2 regions of the Micromonospora sp. DT231 genome follow, and region 1 is predicted to be linked to the other one. Evidence: riboswitches for the same ligand, from Rfam matches in the RefSeq annotation. Region 1 holds a riboswitch; the other holds the start of a gene.
What was found. Region 1 has a riboswitch for S-adenosylmethionine ahead of thrC (threonine synthase). Riboswitches for the same ligand answer to the same signal wherever they lie in the genome.
Positions count from the first base shown of each region.

Region 1 (4,028 bases):
CCGTGAACAGCCGGCCGTCCAGGTAGGCGATGTCCGCGACGTACTCCTGCGGGGTCGCCCCCTGCCAGCAGACCGACCGGTAGCCCTCGGCCCGCGGCTGGGCCTCGGCCAGCGCCGCCCGCAGCGCGAGCCGGTCGATCTCCTCGACATCGAGCCGGCGGCGCACCTCGGCGAGGGCCCGCTGGGCGCCGGTGGCGGCGGCGAACGCGTCGCCCGCCCCGCTTCGGGCAGGCCCGCCGGGCAGCGCGGAGACGGCCATCGCGACCACCCGCTTACGGCCGCGCTCGCGGAGCAGGCGCACCCCGTACTCGTGCAACGCCCGACCGACGCCCCGCCGCCGCAACTCCGGATGCACCGTCAGCTCGGCGCCGGCGTTGTCGGGGTTGTCGAGGTACGGCAGGTCGACCTGGAGGAAACCGGCCGGCACCCCGTCGAGCCGGGCCAGCGCCCAGAGCGACTCGGTACCGGGCATCGGTGTGTGGAAGAACGCGTCGAAGCGTCGCCGGCAGAAGGGCGGCAGGTCCGGCAGATCGACGTCTTTTGCCGCCGCACCGATCAGGTACGCCTCGTCGACGGCGGTTCGGTCGGTGCCGTCGAACGACGCGATCGTGATGCTCATGCCGCTGAGCCTGCGCCTCGGGAAAGCGATCGGGCCAGCGATTAATCGCTGGCCCGATCGAACGTGGTCGGGAGGGGCACTCGCACAACGCCTCCGGCGTTGGGTCGTAAGAACTTCAAAAGTCTTCGGCGAAATGCCCTCCCGCACGGAGCATCTTGCGCCGTCCGGTTCCTGCCGTCAAGTCCGCGGGGGTGGGTTTTCCACACTCACAGCGAAATCCCAGTTACACGACTGATCCACTCGCTCCCCCTTCCGGACGACCCCCACCCCCTCCATCAAGCCAACCCAGCACGGGCCGGCCGGTGAGCGGGTCGCGGGCGGGTCAGCCTAGGAGACCTGCGTCGCGGGCGGCGCGCAGCGAGGGCTTGATGTGGTGGGTCGGTCCGACCTGTCCGGCGACCGCGTCGACGGTCTTCAGGCCCTCGCCGGTGTTGAAGACGACGGTCTCCGCGGTCGGGTCGAGCCGGCCGGATTCGACGAGCTTGCGGAGCACCGCGACGGTCACCCCGCCTGCGGTCTCGGCGAAGACGCCTGTGGTGCGGGCCAGGTCGCGGATGCCGGCGCGGATCTCGTCGTCGTCGGCGTACTCCATCCAGCCTCCGGTGCGGCGGACCGCTTCCAGGGCGTAGACGCCGGCGGCCGGGTCGCCGATGTTCAGCGACTTGGCGATGCCGGTGGGCTTGACCGGGATGATCGTGTCGGTGTCGGCGTGCAACGCGGTGGCGATCGGGTTGCAGCCGGCGGACTGGGCGCCGAAGACCTTCCAGCCGCCGGCCGGCGCCTGGACCAGGCCGATCTCCACCAACTCGGAGAACGCCTTGTCGATCTTGGTGAGCAGCTCGCCACTGGCCATCGGGATGACCACCTGCGCCGGGATGCGCCAGCCGAGTTGTTCGGCCACCTCGTAGCCGAGGGTCTTGGAGCCCTCCGCGTAGTACGGCCGGACGTTCACGTTGACGAACGCGGTGTCCTCGAACTCGTCGGTCTCCACCAGTTCGCCGCAGAGCCGGTTGACGTCGTCGTACGAGCCGTCGATGGCGACCAGTTCGCCACCGTAGACGGCGGTGGTGATGACCTTGCCCTGCTCGAGGTCACTGGGGATGAAGACCACCGAGGGCACCCCGGCGCGGGCGGCGTGCGCGGCCACCGAGTTGGCCAGGTTGCCGGTCGACGCGCAGGCGAACCTGGTGAAACCGAGCGCCTTCGCGGCGGTGAGCGCCACCGAGACGACCCGGTCCTTGAACGAGTGGGTCGGGTTGCCGCTGTCGTCCTTGACCCACAACGGCGCGGAGATGCCCAGCTCGGCGGCGAGGCGCGGGGCCGCCACCAGCGGGGTCAGCCCCGGGTCGAGGGTGACCCGGCTGGCCGGGTCCTGACCGGCGGGGAGCAGTGCGGCGTAGCGCCAGATGTTTTCCGGGCCGGCCTCGATCTGCTCGCGGGTGACGGTGGCCAGGGCGGCGGTGTCGTAGTCGACCTCCAGCGGGCCGAAACACTCGTAGCAGGCGTGCTGGGCGACGAGCGGGTAACGGGCCGAGCAGGCGCGACAGACCAGGGCGCGGGCGGGGCTGGCGGAGGTGTCGATGCCGGAGGCGGCGAGCGTCGACGTCATGTCGAGAGTCCTCTCATCTTTCCCCACATCGCACGGTGCGGCAGGGACGGAATTGGCACCTGCCCCGCGGGTCGCTCAGCGGTGAGCGCGCGGGGTGGTTGCCGGGGCGTCGTCGGGCCGTATCCCTCAGCCCCTCTGGATGAGGTATGCAGTTGTGCTGTCGAGTCTAGGCAACTATGTCCGCCGCCTCCACCGCGGATCCCACGCTGTGAGCCGAACAACTCAGCCAGTCACCGGCGGCGGCGCTTCCCGAGGTAGATCGCCACGGCGCCGAGGGCGGCAAGCAGGGCCAGCTGGGCCCGGGGCGCCGGCGGGTGGGTCAGCGGGCGCTCACCGCGACCGGATCGACCACCGCTATCCGGTCCGTGATGGCGCTCGACTGCGGCGGCGACGAAGGCCGGATCCGGGCACGGGTGGCGAGGTTCGCGGCGACCAGCGCACCGATCGTGATGGCGGCTCCGACCAGCTCGATGGGCTCCGGGCGGTAGCCGCGGACGATCTGCACCGCGAAGGTGGTGACCGGGACCAGGTTCATGAACAGCGCGGCGTTGGCGGCGCCGAGCCGCTGCACACCTGTGTTCCAGGCCAGGACCGCGATGACCGCGCCGACGACCACGGCGTACGCCAACTGCGGGGTGACCGCCGCGAGGTCGGCGGCGGCCGGCGCGTGCTGCCAGCCGACGGCGTCCGCGCCGATGCTCGCGGCCAGCATGGCCGCCGTGCCGGCGAGGGCGGTCAGGGTGGTGAAGCGCAGCGGTGACCAGTCGCCGAACCGGCTGGCACCGTGCGTGTAGATGCCCCAGCCGAGCACCGCTCCGATCATCATCAGCCCACCGAGACCGAACTGGCCGAGCCCGGCCAGGCTCCCGCGGGTGATCACCAGGCCGACTCCGAGGAGCGCCACCAGGGAGAGGGCCAACAGGAGCGGCTTCGGCCGTACGCCGTCCCGGGCCCACCGGACCAACTGGGTGATCAGCGGGGTGGTGGCCACGAAGAGAGCGATCTGCTGCGGGGCGGCGTGTTCGAGCGCCAGGTTGGTGAGCACGTTGAAGCCGGCGAAGCCGACCACGCCGAGCAGCACGATCTCGCCGGTCCGGCCGCCGTGCCGCAGCGCGCCGGCACCTTCGCGGAGCAGCAGGATCGCGACCAGAATGAGGCTCGCGAGCAGGTAACGGGCGGTGGTCAGGTTGAGGGGGTCGACCCGGGTCAGCGCACTGGCCAGGACCGGGAACATCACGCCCCAGCCGAGTACGGCGAGCAGCGGATAGGCGGCGGCACGGGATCGCATCGTCAGCTCCAATGTTCGAGTATCGTCGAACCAACGACACCGACCATAGGGGCTTGTTCGATAGTTGTCGAACAAGGGTTACACTGGTCACATGGAGCCGCACGAACCCGACCTGACCGACGTACCGGTGACCACCGTGCTGGCCGCACTCGCCGACGACGTGCGGCTGAAGATCGTGCGGGCGCTTGCCGAAGATGGCGAGGCGACCTGCGGCAGCTTCGACTTCGGCGTCTCCAAGGCGACCCGCAGCCACCACCTGAAAGTGCTGCGCGAGGCCGGCCTGACCCGCACCCGGGCCGCCGGCACCAGCCGCCTGGTCCGGCTCCGCCGCGACGAGCTGGACCGCCTCTACCCCGGCCTCCTGGACGCGGTGCTCAGCACGCACACCTCGGCCTGACGGACAAGCGGTGCGTGCGCTGGGTACAGCATCACCAAACGGTCAGTGTCGGTACGGGTGAGACACGCTCGGATGGAGAAAACTGCTGTGCATGGGGAGCCAGTGGCCATCGTTG
Region 1 is NZ_JBNCNO010000009.1:295,284-299,311, reverse strand. Features, by position in the region: gene ACPXBU_RS23590 (GNAT family N-acetyltransferase) at 1-619, opposite strand, end outside; gene thrC (threonine synthase) at 942-2,228, opposite strand; SAM riboswitch class I at 2,239-2,374, opposite strand; gene ACPXBU_RS23580 (DMT family transporter) at 2,548-3,516, opposite strand; gene ACPXBU_RS23575 (ArsR/SmtB family transcription factor) at 3,608-3,913, shown strand.

Region 2 (4,028 bases), on a different contig from region 1:
ATCCGCACCGCCTTCGGGGAGCAGGAACGCCCGATGGGTGAGCCGGCCGAGCCGGGCGAGGCGCCGAAACCGCCGACCGCCCCGCCCGTCGGCTGACCGTCTACCGCGCCTCAGCCCAGCTCGGCGAGCGCGGCGAGCAACAGGTCCACCTGCTCGACGGTGCTGCCCAGGCCGATGCTGGCGCGTAACGCCGTGGGCGGCAGGTCCCGTCGGCCGGTACGCCCCGCCGCCTCGGCGAGCAGCCGCCGGGCCAGCGGGTGGGCACAGAACAACCCGTCGCGTACGCCGATCCGGTGCGCGGTCGCCAGCCGCGCGGCCACGTCGGCGGAGTCCCAGCCGGCGACCACGAACGAGACGATGCCCACCCGGGGCGCGTCCGGGCCGAAGGTGCGCAGCTCCACCACGTGCGGCAGCGCCTCGATACCGGTGCGCAGTCGCGCCAGCAGCGCCTGCTCGCGGGCGGCCAGCGCGACCCGGTCGGCCGCGCCGAGCGCCGCGCACACGGCCGCCAGCGCGACCGCGCCGAGCAGATTCGGGGTGCCACCCTCGTGTCGGGCCGGACCGCTTGCCCAGGTCACGTCGTGGGTGGCCGGGCCGACGTGGCTGGTGGCGCCCCCACCCGCCAGGTACGGCGGAGCGGCGTCCAGCCAGTCCGCCCGGCCGATCAGCACACCCGCACCGAACGGCGCGTACAGCTTGTGACCGGACACGGCCAGGTAGTCGACGTCGAGCGCGAGAAGGTCGACCGGGGCGTGCGGGGCGAGCTGCGCGGCATCGAGCACGATCCGGGCACCGTGCCGGTGTGCCACCCGGGCCAACTCGGCGACCGGCCACCGCTCACCTGTCACATTGCTCGCACCGGTCACCGCGACCAGCACCGGCAGCGCCGGGTTGCTGCCCCGGCGCAGCTCGGTGAGGGCGGCGGCGAGGTCGCGTACCGCCCCGGCGGGATCGGCGGGGACGGGCAGCCGTACCGAACCGCGTGGCCAGGGCAGCAGGTTGGCGTGGTGCTCGCCCGCGAAGGTGACCACAGTGGTGCCGGCCGGCAGCGACCGGGCCAGCAGGTTGAGCGCGTCGGTGGTGTTGCGGGTGAAGATCACGTGATCGTCGGCGCGGACGCCGAAGAAGTCACCCACCGTCTGCCGGGCCTGCTCGTACGCGAGGGTGCAGCGCCGCGACAGCGCGCCCGCGCCGCGATGCACGCTCGCGTACCAGGGCAGTAGCTCGGACACCGCGTCGGCGGCGGCCCGCGCGCACGGTGCGGTCGCCGCGTAGTCCAGGTTGATCTCACCTGGCACGCCGAGGACGTCGAGCGGCACCGACGCGGGCGCGACGGTGGGCAGGGTGGGCAGCGAGGGAACGAGGGTGACGGGCACGCCGGAACCTCCGGGGTCAGGGACCCCGGGTGCGGCATCGGGACGGGGTCCGCGCTTGCCCAGCACACCGATCGGGCTGGGCCCGGTCATCACCCGGGGCACCCCACCGCGAACTCGACGAGGGTTGCCGGCCAGCAAGCCGGGGCTGAACGCTGGCACTCGTGACCTCCCGGCAGCATAGCGGCAACCGATGCGACCGGACCAGCCGGCGGCGGATGGCTACGCTGACCGCATGGCCGACACCCCGCCCGGTACGCCCCTGCCGCCGTCGCCCGCGCCCGCGGCCCCGTCCGTCGGCCAGGCGCCCCGGATGCCGCTGCGCCGGCTCGGTTGGCGGCGGTTCCTGGCGTTGGCCGCGGTGGTGCTGCTCATCGCCGCCTGCGCGGTGTACATGGTCTTCACGCTCGGCCGGTCGCTCGGCGTCCAGGCCCTGGTGATCGGGGTGGCCGCCGCCATCCTGCCGGTGCCGGTGCTCGTCGCCTGCTTCCTCTGGCTGGACCGGTACGAACCCGAGCCGCTGAAATATCTGATCTTCTGCTTCGCCTGGGGAGCGTTCGTCTCCACCGCCGCCTCGCTCACGGTCAACGACTTCGCCGCCGGGCTGTTCGCCGACTGGGGGCTGCCCGACGCGCTCACCGGCGTGCTGGTGGCGCCGTTCATCGAGGAGCTGACCAAGGCGCTGGGCCCGATCCTGCTGCTGGTGTTCCGCCGGCGGGAGTGGTCCGGGATCACCGACGGCCTGGTCTACTGCGGGTTGTCCGCGGTCGGCTTCGCGATGGTGGAGAACATCCTCTACCTGGGCGGTCTGGGCTACGCGTCCGGAGCTGACCGGTACGGCCCGGTGACCGGCATCAACCAGGTCATCGGGATCTTCATCCTGCGGATCCTGCTGTTCGGGTTCGCCCACCCGCTCTTCACCTCGATGACAGGTGTGGGGCTCGGCATCGCGGCCCGGACGGCGGACCGCCGGGTCCGGGTTCTCGCCCCGATCGGCGGGCTGCTGCTGGCGATGATGTTGCACGGCACGTGGAACCTGCTGCCCACGCTGACCCAGGCCACCGGCGAGGCGGTGATCATGCTGTACGGCTTCCTGGGCCTGATGGTGCCTGTCTTCTTCGGCATGGTGGGTCTCGCGGTGTGGCTGCGCGCCTGGGAGGGGAGGCTCACCGAGCGGACCCTGCCGGACTACGTACGCGCCGGGTGGCTGAGCCCACCCGAGGTGGCCGCGCTGAGCAGTCTCGGCCGGCGGCACGCGGCCCGCAGTTGGGCGCGGCGGGTGGCCGGCGACGCCGGGGTGCGGGCGATGCGCGGCTACCAGTCCGCGGCCACCCGACTGGCCCTGCTGCGCGACGGCTCGCTTCGTGGCCTGGACCGCAAGCCCGCCGACCAGGAACGGACCGCGCGGGAGGAACGGGAGTTGCTGGACGCGATCGGTGCGTACCGGTCGTTCTTCGTCGGCCGCGACCCGCAGGCCCCGACGGGGATCTGGGACGGCAGCCGCTACCACCTGCGTTTCCCGGACGGCACCCAGCGTCCGGTGGACGCCCCGGACGAGCCGGTGGTGCCGATCCCGGTGGTGCTGGCCCCCGCGCCACCGCCTCCGGTGGGCTATGGCCCGCCCGGCTGGGCCGGTCCGCGCTCGGCGCCGCCGTGGCCGCCGGGTCACCCCTGACGGCAGGCGCCCCGGCCGGCGGTCTCAGGTCATCAGGGAGGTGAGGAAGTCACCGAAGCCCTGGAACATCGCCATCAGCGCGCCCCCGATGGCCTTGAAGATCTGCGCGGCGCCGTCCGGCCGGAAGGCCATGAAGTAGATCAGGAACGCGACACTGCCCCAGGTCAACAGCTTCTTCACGAATACTGGCATCGTCCCTCCCCAGGGCCACGGTCGCCGGATGGCTTCCCGTCGTGCGGCTGGGCAAACGATGCGCGGGGCGGCGTGGTGGCCGGGGGAGGTGCGTCAGAGGTAGAGGCCGGTGGGGTCGTTCTCGATCCGCTCGGCGGCCACCGCGTGCACGTCGCGTTCCCGCAGCAGCACGTACCCGCGGCCGTGCAGCTCGACCTCGGAGCGGTCGTCCGGGTCGAAGAGCACCCGGTCGCCGGAGACGATGGCGCGCACGTTCGGCCCCACCCCTACCGCCGTGGCCCAGGCGAGGCGCTTGCCGACCTGGGCGGTCGCCGGGATGACGATGCCGGCGGTGGAGCGGCGTTCGCCCTCGCTGCCCTCCATCCGCACCAGCACGCGATCGTGCAGCAGGCGAATCGGCAGGCCGGCGTCCAGATCATTGTCGGCGGTCACGCCGCAGACGCTACCGTGTGGCCGACGGCGGGTCCGCCGGTGGTTACGCCGGTGGTGGTCTGGGCATTGTGTGGCGGAACTGCCCTACGGTGTCCGGGACGGACGTATGCTCTCCGACCTGTCGCCGTTGGCGGGCCGGTTTCACTGCCAGGAGGTGCGCTTGAGCCGCTTCGAGCGGGTACGCGGGCGGCTTCGTCGCGCCTACCAGGCACGACAGGAGTCGGCCCCCGCCGACGAGGGCATTTCGGCCAACGAGTTGGATGACGTGTCGGACGCCGCCCGGGTGGCGTCGCCGGCCGTGCCGGGGCCGACCGCACCGCCGAGCGCCTCGGTCTACGGCGCGGAACCTCCGGTGG
Region 2 is NZ_JBNCNO010000013.1:15,315-19,342, forward strand. Features, by position in the region: gene ACPXBU_RS27185 (FUSC family protein) at 1-96, shown strand, start outside; gene ACPXBU_RS27190 (aminotransferase class V-fold PLP-dependent enzyme) at 111-1,376, opposite strand; SAM riboswitch class IV at 1,423-1,543, opposite strand; gene ACPXBU_RS27195 (PrsW family intramembrane metalloprotease) at 1,567-3,048, shown strand; gene ACPXBU_RS27200 (hypothetical protein) at 3,073-3,240, opposite strand; gene ACPXBU_RS27205 (GroES family chaperonin) at 3,334-3,672, opposite strand; gene ACPXBU_RS27210 (AI-2E family transporter) at 3,779-4,028, shown strand, end outside.
Region 2: another riboswitch for S-adenosylmethionine. It lies ahead of ACPXBU_RS27190 (aminotransferase class V-fold PLP-dependent enzyme); the one in region 1 lies ahead of thrC (threonine synthase).